One region of the Vibrio tubiashii ATCC 19109 genome, then DNA from elsewhere that is predicted to be linked to it. Evidence: predicted binding sites of a transcription regulator. Region 1 holds the regulator's gene; each other region holds the start of a gene.
What was found. The regulator PurR, encoded in region 1, represses purine synthesis genes. The targets are predictions, from matches to a motif close to TNANGNAAACGTTTNCNTNA.
Positions count from the first base shown of each region.

Region 1 (4,271 bases):
CTTTTTCAACGCCTTGGTTGATGGCATTGAGCTTTTCACCAAATTTGCTTTGTACCCAATCACGCAATAAGTATCGGCTGCTCAAAAATGCGAGTGTTGCACCTATGGTGCTAGCGAAAGAAACCAGCAGTAAGCTTGTCCAGAAACCGAAAAGGGCAGCACCCAAAAGAGTCACGACCGCAGCGCCAGGAATCGAAAAAGCGGTGATGGCAACATAGGCGATAAAATAGCTCGCCGCGGCGATAGTAAAGTTGTCAGCAATAAATGCCGCAAGCTCAGCTTGCTGGGCTTTGGCATTGTCTAGCGTGAGATACTGGCCAAAATTGACGCCAAGTAAAACAATCAATGCGACGAAAACAATTCCTAGGATGATCTTTTTATTCATGTTGAGCAGCTCCATTTAATTTCATGGATATCAAATATTAGTGTTACTAGACAAGACAGGGAAAGCAAGCGACAAATTTCAAGGTGGCAGATAAAAAACAATAAAAAAGTCAGCACTAAGGCTGACTTCTTCTAGATATATTGTTTTAGATTAGCTAACTTGCGTTAACAGTTCCTGACGTCGGCTTTGTGGGATAACCGACCAGTGCGTGCCTTTAATAGCACCTTCTAAAGCCCAGAGAAGTTCGATGTTAACATCGGCAGAGTGTGTAGACTGGATAGCCTTAAAAGCGTGTACGGCGCCCACCTCTTCTAAGTTTTCGACAGTGTCTATGCCTGCTTTCTTAAGCATGCGTTCTGTCGCTAGCCTTAAATTAGGAAGATCCTTCAAGCGATTCGGTTTCGCCTGCGATTGGCATTGTTTCTCTTGGTTTGCGGCTTTTAACGCGACGCTAGCAATCTTTAACGTTTTACCTGCGTCTGCTGCCCAGTCATCACAAAGCGCAAAATACTTTGTCACGACGGGAAAGCCGCGTTTTTTGTATACGTAAGGTTCTAGCCCTTGAGACTTAAATTGTTTAGCGAGAGCCGCGTCCGCGCGTACGTGAAGCTTATCGTTGACGACAAGTGCGAACATAGTGTCATCAGCAAAAATGCCAAAGCCACCAAACATTGAGCGAGACTTGATATGTCCTAACTGCTCAAATAAACGCATTGAGTCTTTTAGTATTGGTTTATCCATGCTGTGTTTTCTCGGTGTATAAGTATACGCCACCAATGCAGGTCCGAGAGATTAGCAAAATTATGCAGAGACATTGTCAGTAAGGTGTCATACGAGTGCAAGTAAAAGCGGTATGACAGTTTGCATATTCGCCATCGGCAACCCCGCTACCAGACAATAAATTGTTTAAGGCCGGAGGCTTTGCGTCCCATCCTTTCGGAATGGTTTGCCCTGTTCGTGGCATTAATCGAACACTTTAAGAATAAATAAATTCTGCGCAGAACATCACGTTTGTATAGGATAAATGTGACATTGGTTCAATAAATAGAGGGGAGATATACGCTTAGCCAATAGTACGGCTACTAGCTAAGCGTCTGAGTTAAGGTTATTTATTTAGATTACGAACGGTATTACGCTCAACAATCTCTGGGTGCATCTCAAACACGCGTTTTTCGTGCTCTTTGTCTTTAATTCGCTCAAGAAGAATTTCAAAGGCATTCTTACCAACACGACGTTTTGGTTGGTGAACCGTTGTTAACGGCGGAGAGAAGTACTCGGCCAGTTCAATATTATCGTAACCAATTACGGAAATATCTTGTGGGATTTGAATGCCTTTTTGTTGCAGGCGGCTCATTAAACCAAGTGCCATGGTGTCATTAAAACAGAACACGGCTGTTGGCTTTTTATCCATTGCAACAATTTTATCTGCCGCCAATACCGCTGTATCACATTCGAAGTTACCTTCAAGAATCCAATCTTCATTTACCGGTAGTTCCGCTTCGGCCATGGCACGCTTAAAGCCACTAATACGCTCAACACATGCTGCTTTTTCGAAGTGACCACTTAAACAAGCAATGTCAGTGTGACCACGTTCAATTAGGTATTTGGTTGCTAAGTAGCCGCCTTCTTCTGAGTTATCGATGATCTTATCTGCTTGAGAACTCTCTGGGCCCCAATCCATAACTACTTTTGGAATATCTTTGTGGCGATCAAGCATTTCGCTCAGCTCTTCAGTCAGATCTGAACACATCACTAGGATGCCATCTACACGCTTTTCAGCCAACATGCGAATGTAGTCGCGTTGTTTTTCATAGATGCCGCCTGTATTACACAGAATCAAGGTGTAACCTTGGCGGTAACAGTAGCTTTCTACGCCGTCGATAACTTCTGAGAAAAATAGGTTCGTCGATTGTGTCACTAACATACCGATTGTACGAGTAGTGTTGCACTTAAGACTACGAGCAACTGCACTCGGTGCATAATTAAGCTCGGTTACCGCTTCCATCACTTTTTCTTGTGTCGCTTCGGCAACAAAGCGTGTTTTGTTAATCACGTGAGACACAGTGGTTGTTGAAACACCAGCAAGGCGAGCAACGTCTTTAATAGTGGCCATAAATTTTGTCCTGTCGATGACTGCCACGAGAATATATTCAGTTTAGAATAAGTTGGCAGAAAGTATCAGAAACACAAAAACCGCTCTTATTTAGCGGTTTGTATTTGAATAGTTCATTTTTATCGTTTGCGGTCACGATTTTAGACCGCAATCCGACTTAGGGCAAACACATTTCTTCGAACTGACCTGTGTCAGTTCACATTGTCAGACTCTATTCACCGATTAAGTATGTGCAATCTAACTCTAAGAATGCCACTGTGAGAGAAGCGATCGCCGAGTAAAAACCGAACTCATCGAGTGTTTGACACTTAGCTGAAAACTTAGGGGTCCAACTTAGAAGGTGCTGACGAATGAAGCCCTCTTGCTCGATCAGTGCTTCTTCAATATGACGCTCTTGCTCAAGCTCATTAGAGCGAATGATGAGGTTGCCGAGAAAATCCAGCTCAATGGCAATATGGTCAGCAGGTTCATTTAAGCCTTCATCGACAGCAACACCATGCTCTAGCATTAACGCTTCCATCTCTTTCGCTGGTTTGTCGTTAAGCAGGCCAGTCTCTCCAATGTACATTGAAGCGTAAGGTAGTGCAGAGTCGCGATCAGACTTCAAAAATAGATCACAAAAATCAGCGGCAAGCTCTAGTTGTGCATCTTCGCGATCGATAAGGCGATTGAGTGCATCAATGACACGATCAATCGACGGCTTTAGATCGGCATTCTCGCCAAGGCCAGTAAGGAAAGAGCGGATTTGAGCTGAATGGTACTGTTCAAGGTTCTCTTCCGTTAATTCTTTGGCGTAAAGGCTTGAAAGCCACCAATAGATTTCCGCACGTTTCTCGTTGAATGCTTTGATTTCTTGCATTAGGTATCACTCCCAAAATAACTACCTATTAGTGTAACTAATAAAAATGAATAGCGGTAATGGCTTACGTGACAATAAAAGACGAATTATGAGCATTTATTAACAAAGGCGGCGGTTTTGTCTTGAATCAATAAAAAATCATCTTTCTCGTTTTTAAAGTGATAAATACTAGAAATGTTACTATTTATGAATAGAATAAATGATAGAACTATTCCCAATGCAAATTAAGTGGTGCAGATGAGTTATCACGTACTAGTAGTAGAAGACGACGTAGTGACTCGCAGCAAGCTCGTTGGCTACTTTCAGAATGAAGGTTACCAAGTCAGCGAAGCAGAAAGCGGCGAGCAGATGCGAGACATGCTACAAAGCAACGCGATTGATTTGGTGATGTTGGATATTAATCTACCCGGTGAAGATGGATTAATGCTAACTCGCGAACTTCGCAGTCAATCAGACATTGGAATTATCCTGGTAACAGGACGCACGGACAGCATCGACAAAATCGTTGGCCTTGAAATGGGCGCCGATGACTATGTCACTAAACCTTTTGAATTACGCGAGCTATTGGTTCGAGTTAAGAATTTACTGTGGCGAATTTCCGCTGCACGTAACTCGTCAGGCTCTGACAGCGCAGCGAAGCAAGATGATAATGTTGTTCGCTTTGGTGAGTGGACGTTTGACGTTCAGCGCCGTGCACTGAGTCGTAACGGTGAGCCGGTTAAGCTGACTAAAGCAGAATATGAACTGCTAGTGGCTTTATCCTCTTATCCGAATCAGGTTCTCAGCCGTGAACGTATCTTAAATATGATCAGCCACCGTGTTGATGCACCAAACGATCGCACAATTGATGTCTTGATTCGTCGCATGCGAGCAAAAATGGAATTCGATCCAAAGAATCCACAAATTTTTGTCAC
Region 1 covers NZ_CP009354.1:1,136,381-1,140,651, forward strand. Annotated here, with positions in the region: gene IX91_RS05175 (TVP38/TMEM64 family protein) at 1-385, opposite strand, end outside; gene IX91_RS05180 (TfoX/Sxy family DNA transformation protein) at 536-1,126, opposite strand; cyclic di-GMP riboswitch class I at 1,260-1,346, opposite strand; gene purR (HTH-type transcriptional repressor PurR) at 1,491-2,498, opposite strand; gene torD (molecular chaperone TorD) at 2,710-3,357, opposite strand; gene torR (two-component system response regulator TorR) at 3,595-4,271, shown strand, end outside.

Region 2 (4,271 bases), 300 kb from region 1:
TGTGCGTACAGTTCGCGAACTAATTCACAACAGCCGTATACTTGCATGGCTTATACTCCGATAAATGATAACTGCTCTCAAATATACACACTCAAATTGTGAAACTCAAAGCGTAAGCTTGTCCTAACGCAAAGCGTACGACGACGTGTTCAAAACCTAACCAAATTAATTGGTTTGCAGTTGTTGCTCTAGCTGGAAGGTGACCTCTGGGGCGAGCTGGAGTTGCTTTGCTAGCTCTTGAAGATAAGCCTTTTCCATAAAGTTTTGTTCATCAACCACAATCAAAGAGGCTAGATACACCTCTGAGGCCTGCTGTGGTGATTGAGCAAGCCTTGCTATTTCACCTGGGTCGAGTGGCTTGTTGAGCTCACTGTGAATCAATTGCTGAAGTTGGGTATTGGCCCCTGCTTGAGTAAGAGTGGATTCAATACGCTCCATCTCTTCATTATCGACGTGGCCATCAGCTTTCGCGGCGGCAATCATTGCTTTGATGATCAACTCGTCATGGATATTGTCATTTGAATTAAAGGTTTCTTGTGGAGATGAAGTAGACTGCTTGTCTTGATAGTCGTTGTAGACTTTGTAAGCCAAAGCGCCAAGCGCAGCAACGCCACCAATCTTTAGCACGTTTTTGCCGACTTTTTTGCCCATCTTTTTATTCTTCTTCGAACCCATTAATAGGCTCACTAAGCCACCACCTACGGCCCCAGCGCCCAAAGATTTCAGAGTGTTTGAATTGGATTGTTGCTTAAGCTGCTGTTGCCCTTTTTGGACAAGGTCTGAGCTAAGGGCTTGATTGAGTAAGCTTTTAAGATCCATACGTTACCTCCGTCATTTTTTGTCAGAATAAGGTAGCGAAGATGAATGGAGGATTAACAGTCGCAAAGAAAAAGACGAGCATGAGCTCGTCTTTGGATTTGATTGGGTTTAGCAGTGTATTAGTCTTCTGCGTGACCGTGGATTCCAAGCAGCTTACCATCGAGGTAGGCCTCTTTTTCATCTTTCATTACCAAGCGCTCTTCCACTAACCATTTTACCACCATAGGGTAAATACGGTGTTCTTGAGTTTGAACACGTTCAGTCAGTGTCTCGACGGTATCTTCGTCAAAAATAGGCACTTTCGCTTGCAGAATCACAGGGCCACCATCAAGTTGCTCTGTCACAAAGTGAACGCTAGTACCGTGTTCTTCATCACCAGCATGGATAGCACGTTGGTAAGTGTTCAATCCAGGGTATTTAGGTAATAGAGAGGGGTGGATGTTAATCATGCGTCCCATATAGTGACGAACGAATTCGCCACTTAAGATACGCATGTAACCCGCAAGCACGATGACATCAGGTTGATACTCATCGATCTGCTTCATCAACTCATGGTCAAAGGCATCACGAGTATCGAATGCTTTAGGGTCAAGGAAATGTGCTGCTGAACCTGCTTTTTCTGCTCGTTCTAAAGCATAGACGCCTGCTTTGTTAGAGAATACGGCAGTGACTCGGCCACCTGTAATTTGGGTGTTACATGCGTCAATAATCGCCTGTAAGTTGGAGCCATTTCCTGAAACTAAAACAACAATACTCTTCATGCTTATTTGATCTCTACTTGTTCTTCGCCTGCTTCAGCGTTTGCGATTTCGCCAATTACCCATGCATTCTCACCTTCGTCCTGAAGAAGCTTAACAGCAGCATCTGCTTGATCTTTTGGTAGAGCAATAACAAGGCCAACACCACAGTTAAATGTGCGGTACATTTCGTGAGTGGTTACGTTGCCTTTTTCTTGTAGCCATTTGAAGATAACAGGCCATTCCCAGCTGTTTCCATCAACAACGGCTTTAGTGCCTTGTGGAAGAACGCGTGGGATGTTTTCCCAGAAACCACCACCGGTGATGTGAGAGATTGCATGGATATCGTGCTTCTCAATCATCTTAAGTGCTGATTTGATGTAAATTTTTGTTGGTTCTAGTAGGTGCTCACCAATAGTGCGGCCTGCTAGCTCTTCGTTTTTGTCTGCGCCAGATACTTCAAGAATCTTACGGATCAACGAGTAACCGTTTGAGTGTGGACCGCTTGAACCTACAGCGATAAGTGCATCACCAGCGGCAACTTTAGTGCCGTCGATAACGTCTTCTTTTTCAACGACACCAACACAGAAGCCCGCAACATCGTAGTCTTCGCCTTCGTACATTCCTGGCATTTCAGCCGTTTCACCACCGATTAGCGCACAACCTGCTTGTACACAGCCGTCTGCGATACCAGATACTACGTCAGCAGCCGTATCGACATCGAGTTTGCCTGTTGCGTAGTAATCTAAGAAGAACAATGGCTCAGCACCTTGTACGATTAGATCGTTTACACACATAGCAACAAGATCAACACCAATAGTGTCGTGCTTTTTCATATCCAGAGCTAAGCGCAGTTTAGTACCAACGCCGTCTGTACCTGAAACAAGAACTGGCTGCTTGTATTTAGTTGGCAGTTCGCATAGTGCGCCAAAACCACCAATACCACCCATTACCTCTGGGCGACGTGTGCGTTTTACTGCACCTTTAATACGGTCAACAAGCGCATTGCCTGCATCGATGTCAACGCCAGCGTCTTTGTAGCTAAGAGAAGTGTTATCAGCACTCACAGGGAAGTCCTCTGGTTTAAAGTTGGATATGAAAACGGCGCTATTCTACCAGTGGATAAACACAGATAGCAAACGTTTGCGCAAGTTTTTTCTTTTGTCATAGAACAAGAAATTGAGAACGAAATCGTTTATAATCTGAAGGTTTGTTTAAAAATCATCACATAAGCCGGAGATGGAAATGAAAGTTGTTGAAGTAAAACACCCTCTTGTTAAGCACAAACTTGGTCTAATGAGAGAAGGTGACATCAGCACTAAGCGCTTTCGCGAGCTAGCTACAGAAGTTGGTAGCTTGCTTACTTACGAAGCGACTGCAGACTTTGAAACAGAAAAAGTAACCATTGAAGGTTGGAATGGTCCAGTTGAAGTTGACCAAATTAAAGGTAAGAAGGTAACAGTTGTGCCAATCCTGCGTGCAGGTCTTGGTATGATGGATGGCGTTCTTGAGCATATGCCGAGTGCACGTATCAGTGTTGTTGGTATCTACCGTGATGAAGAAACACTAGAACCTGTTCCTTACTTCAACAAGCTAGCATCAAACATGGATGAGCGTATTGCGCTTGTTGTTGACCCAATGCTAGCGACTGGCGGTTCAATGATCGCAACAATCGATCTGCTTAAAGAGAAAGGTTGTAAATCGATTAAAGTTCTTGTGCTTGTTGCTGCACCTGAAGGTATTGAAGCACTTGAAAAAGCGCACCCTGATGTTGAGCTATTTACAGCTGCTATCGATGAGAAGCTAAACGACAAAGGCTACATCGTTCCTGGTCTTGGCGACGCAGGCGATAAGATCTTCGGTACAGTATAAGCTGAAGATGCTAAGTGAATGACAAGAGGAGCCGATTGGCTCCTCTTTTGTTTTATGGAACGGACTTCGTCCTTTAGATCGCTGCGCTGCTGGAAAACGGGAGCGGGCTTCGCCCTGCTAGGGGAAGAGCAAGGTGATATTTCGTCATTCCCTAGACTGACGCAGGAAGGAGTAGGGAATCTCAATAAGTCAGCGACTAGCTTGAAGAGATCCCCAACTCGTTCGTACCTCACTCTTGAGGATGACAAGCTAACCTTTGAAATAAAAAAGGGTTGGCATTAAGTGCCAACCCTCGAAAAATTTCTCCAGCTCTCCAGCTCTCCAGCTCTCCAGCTCTCCAGCTCTCCAGCTTACTTCTTCAAACTCAAAGTGCCGCCAGAGCGTGGTTTTGCAGGGCGCTGTGATTTATCACTGGAAGGCTTATAGAAAGTCTTACCTTTATTTGGCTTGGCTTTTGAGTCGCTTGAGTTGTTACCACTATCGCGGCCTTTCTTCGAGTTTGGTGCATGGCGGAACTCATCGGCGTTACGGCCTTTAAAAGTACGATTCTTTTGATTACGACGCGCTTTAGAGTCTTGGTTTTCTTCGCGGCTATCAAACAGCTTAGCATCAGTCGCTTTGCGAATGCGTTTACCCTTGCTATCTACTTTGGATGCCTCTTCAGTGCCGCTAGAGTCTTCACACATTACCAGAATCTCGGCTACTTCCGCATCTGTTAGGTAACGCCATTGTCCATTAGGAATCCCATCAAGCGAGATGTTCATAATGCGTACACGGCGAAGCTTGAATACTTCATAGCCTAATGCTTCACACATACGACGGATTTGGCGGTTGAGACCTTGA
Region 2 covers NZ_CP009354.1:839,627-843,897, forward strand. Annotated here, with positions in the region: gene IX91_RS03870 (YaeP family protein) at 1-47, opposite strand, end outside; gene IX91_RS03875 (tellurite resistance TerB family protein) at 166-819, opposite strand; gene purN (phosphoribosylglycinamide formyltransferase) at 939-1,580, opposite strand; gene purM (phosphoribosylformylglycinamidine cyclo-ligase) at 1,583-2,623, opposite strand; gene upp (uracil phosphoribosyltransferase) at 2,802-3,428, shown strand; gene rluF (23S rRNA pseudouridine(2604) synthase RluF) at 3,779-4,271, opposite strand, start outside.
Region 2: the regulator PurR is predicted to act here: its motif matches at 2,688-2,707, upstream of purM (phosphoribosylformylglycinamidine cyclo-ligase).

Region 3 (4,271 bases), 300 kb from region 1:
TTCTCTGCAACCGTAGGTAGACGTAGAACGCGTTCTGCTGCTTCGTTTAGCTCAATGCCGTCACGGTTAACTGCAGGGTTATTCGCTTTTAGCGTCTTCGCATCACGGTGCATCTTAGGCGTCTTACCTAAAAGCACATCCATAGGCATGTCGATTGGCGTGTTGTCGAAGTGTGAATCTTCAAGTTTCAGTTCACGTTCTTCCGTTGCCACACCCACTACCGCGTATGGTGCGCGCTCACGCTTACAGATCGCATCGAATACTTCCATGTTCTCTGGCGCAACCGCCATTACGTAACGTTCTTGAGATTCGTTACACCAGATCTCAAGTGGGCTCATACCCGGTTCGTCGTTTGGAACATCACGCAGTTGGAAGATACCGCCACGCTCGCCATCGTCTACAAGCTCTGGAAGTGCGTTAGAGATACCGCCCGCGCCCACATCGTGGATGAATGCGATTGGGTTCTCGTCGCCAAGCTGCCAACAACGGTCGATCACTTCCTGACAACGGCGCTCCATTTCTGGGTTTTCACGCTGTACTGAAGCAAAATCTAAATCTTCTGCTGATTGACCAGACGCCATTGAAGATGCTGCACCGCCACCAAGGCCGATGTTCATTGCAGGACCACCAAGAACGATTAAGCTTGCACCGACTGGGATCTCTTTCTTCTGTACGTGCTCGTCACGGATATTACCCATACCACCAGCAATCATGATTGGCTTGTGGTAACCACGAACTTCTTCGCCAGCGTGAGAGTTCACTTTTTCTTCGTAAGTACGGAAGTAACCAAGTAGGTTTGGACGACCAAATTCGTTGTTGAACGCCGCGCCACCAAGTGGGCCTTCTAGCATGATATCTAGTGCGTTAACGATGCGACCTGGCTTACCGAAGTCTGTTTCCCATGGCTGTTCAAAACCAGGAATACGTAGGTTAGATGTCGTGAAACCAACTAGACCGGCTTTTGGCTTACCGCCAATACCTGTTGCGCCTTCGTCGCGGATTTCACCACCAGAACCTGTAGATGCGCCCGGCCAAGGAGAGATAGCTGTTGGGTGGTTGTGCGTTTCCACCTTCATTAGGATGTGCGCTTTCTCTTGGTTGTAACCGTACTGGCGAGTTTCTGGGTTCGGGAAGAAACGACCTACATCAGAGCCCACCATAACTGCTGCGTTATCTTTGTACGCAGACAGCACGTTTTCTGGTGTGGTTTCAAATGTGTTCTTGATCATCTTAAACAGAGACTTCTCTTGCTTAACGCCGTCGATAGTCCAGTCTGCGTTGAAGATCTTGTGACGACAGTGCTCCGAGTTCGCCTGTGCAAACATCATCAGTTCGATGTCTGTTGGGTTACGATCTAGCTTGTTGACGAACGCGTCGTAAAGGTATTCGATTTCGTCATCAGCAAGTGCAAGACCTAGGGTAACGTTTGCGTTTTCAAGCGCAGCACGGCCGCCTTTAAGTAGGTCAACATCCGCCACTGGTGCTGGTTCAGCCACTTGGAAAAGTGCTTGTGCAGATTCAAAATCAGTGAAAACCACTTCCATCATGCGGTCGTGAAGAATTGCTTTAAGCTCGACTAATTGAAGCTCTGTCAGTTCAGCAGACGTTTCAATGTAATAAGCCGTACCACGCTCTAGACGAACCACTTTATCTAGACCACAGTTATTAGCAATGTCAGTCGATTTTGAAGACCAAGGTGAGATAGTACCAGGACGAGGAGTAGCAAGCAGAAGAAGACCTTCTGGCTCGTGCTCTTCAATTGTTGGACCGTAAGTCAGTAGTTTTTCTAGTTTCTCAACTTCAGACGCATCTAAGTCTGTCGTTAGATCAGCAAAGTGTGCAAACTCAGCGTAAATACCTGTTACAGGTAGGCCTAGTTCACGACAAAGCTCTAGAAGCTTGTTAACACGAAATTCAGATAGAGCTGGGGAGCCACGAAAAATTCTCATGCGCTTAGGTCTCTTATGCAATTGATTAAAGTGATATTGGAATAAATTCAGTGGGTTACTGTATTTCCTTCGAAGCTATTCCCGAAGGTTTTTCAAACCTATGCCGATTCCACCTCTTTGATGCGAGCGCATTATATAGCAATTGTTTTTGTGATGTAACACCAAAAGCAACCGTTTGCGTCATTTTTTTTGTCAATTTTGAAATACAGCAAGATTGAGAATTTAAGAACTCTTATCTCGCCGAATCACTGATTGGCTTGCCTTGTTATGACACTTTGATATAAATGCCGTACTGGATGTATGAGATCGTCGTTAATGAAGAAGTATTATATAAGTCACTTTAAGTCACTGAGCCTAGTTATGTTTGCAGCTTTGCTACTCTCTGGCTGCCAAATAGAATCTGAACCTAAAAGTGAACTCGACTTAATTAAAGAGCGTGGCGTCCTGCGCGTGGGCACACTCAATAATCAACTATCGTATTACATTGGCCCAGACGGCCCAGCGGGTCTTGACTATGAACTGGCGCGCGAGTTTGCCAACGAATTGGGCGTTCAACTTGAAATGAAGCCTGCTTATCGTATCTCTAGCCTTTACCCTGCGCTAGAAAAAGGAGAGATCGACATCATTGCCGCCGGGCTTAGCCAATCTCCAGAAAGGCTTAAAAACTTCCGCCCCGGCCCTGCTTACTATTACGTAAGCCAACAAGTGGTCTACAAAAAAGGCAACTGGCGTCCAAGAAACTTAAAGCAGTTACTGGCAAAACAAGCTGAATTGATTGAGAAAAATGAAGGGAAAGACGTTCTGAGTATTGTTGGAGATTCTCACTTCAATAAGACTCTGACCGACATTCAGGCTCAGCATCCAGATTTTTCTTACTATATCGACCCAAATGCTGACGTTAACGATCTGCTTAAAGCCGTCTCTCAAGGCGAACTTAGATTCACGGTCGCGGACTCGGTCGAGGTTTCGTTATCACAGCGCATTTACCCTGACATTGCGTTAGCATTCGAACTGACTGAAGACCAACCTATCTCGTGGTTCTTGCGCCCTTCTCAGGATGAAAGCTTATATGGCTTATTGATTGAGTTTTTCGGTGCGGTTAATCAATCCGGCCACTTAGCTTCTTTAGAAGAGAAATACATTGGTCACATTGGCAGCTTTGATTACGTCGATACCCGTGCCTTCATTCGTGCGCTCGATTCCAAACTGCCTAAATGGTCGCCTTTATTTAAGAAGTATTCTGATGAGTTTGATTGGCGCTTAGTCGCGGCATTGGCTTACCAAGAGTCTCACTGGAATCCGGTGGCAAAATCGCCGACTGGTGTACGCGGTATGATGATGCTGACCTTGCCAACGGCAAAGAGTGTTGGAGTGACTAACCGTCTCGATCCTGAGCAATCGGTACGCGGCGGTGTTGAATACCTGCGTAGAATGGTCGATCGCATTCCTGATTCGATTGAAGAGCATGAAAAGATCTGGTTTGCGCTGGCTTCATATAACGTGGGTTATGGGCATATGATGGATGCGAGACGCCTAACCAAACGTCAAGGGGGTAACCCAGATGCGTGGTCCGATGTAAAAGATCGTCTGCCACTGCTGCGTCAAAAGAAATACTACAGCCAAACTCGCTATGGTTTTGCCCGCGGTGATGAAGCGCGTAATTACGTAGAAAATATCCGTCGCTATTACCAAAGTATCATTGGTCATGTTGAGCAGCAGACAACGTCTAGCGACGACGTAAGCATAGACGACCTTACTGTAATCCAAGTGCCTGAAACCGCACTCTCAGATGCAATGCCTATCTCAGCGGCAGAGCCTGTTTCTGCAAGTGAAAGCACCAACGAATAGTCACTCTTAAGAGCGCAATTTTGTTTAAAGATTGCGCTCTTGAATTTCCTCTCCTTCGCCCACATATAATATCGTGTCGAAGATTACTTGCGAACTTTCTTAAAATCGTAACAATGAGCAGGTATAAGACGTTAACCGTCTGAATATCAGTTACCTTCGATACCGTTCGTGATTGATTTTATTTTAACCACAATAGGAGGTTGTTTTATGCAAAGACGTAAAATGCAGTCAAAACGCCTTAATAAAACCGTTGCCGCAAACCGCCGTAAGCGTATGTTAAGCAACAATAAGAAAAAGGTGATTGCACGTCACCGCGCATTTATGCAGTTAATCGCTGTATAAACCCAGAGAGCAAACATCTTAGCTAAGATGTTTGCTTGAAAACCTACTGGCCCCTCTGCTGCAACTTTCTCGCTTTTTTACGCTGCGCTTTTTGCTCCTTACGACGACGTCTAAAAAATGTCTGTAACTGAA
Region 3 covers NZ_CP009354.1:832,204-836,474, reverse strand. Annotated here, with positions in the region: gene purL (phosphoribosylformylglycinamidine synthase) at 1-1,949, opposite strand, end outside; gene mltF (membrane-bound lytic murein transglycosylase MltF) at 2,265-3,797, shown strand; gene IX91_RS26935 (hypothetical protein) at 4,005-4,139, shown strand; gene tadA (tRNA adenosine(34) deaminase TadA) at 4,183-4,271, opposite strand, start outside.
Region 3: the regulator PurR is predicted to act here: its motif matches at 2,113-2,132, upstream of purL (phosphoribosylformylglycinamidine synthase).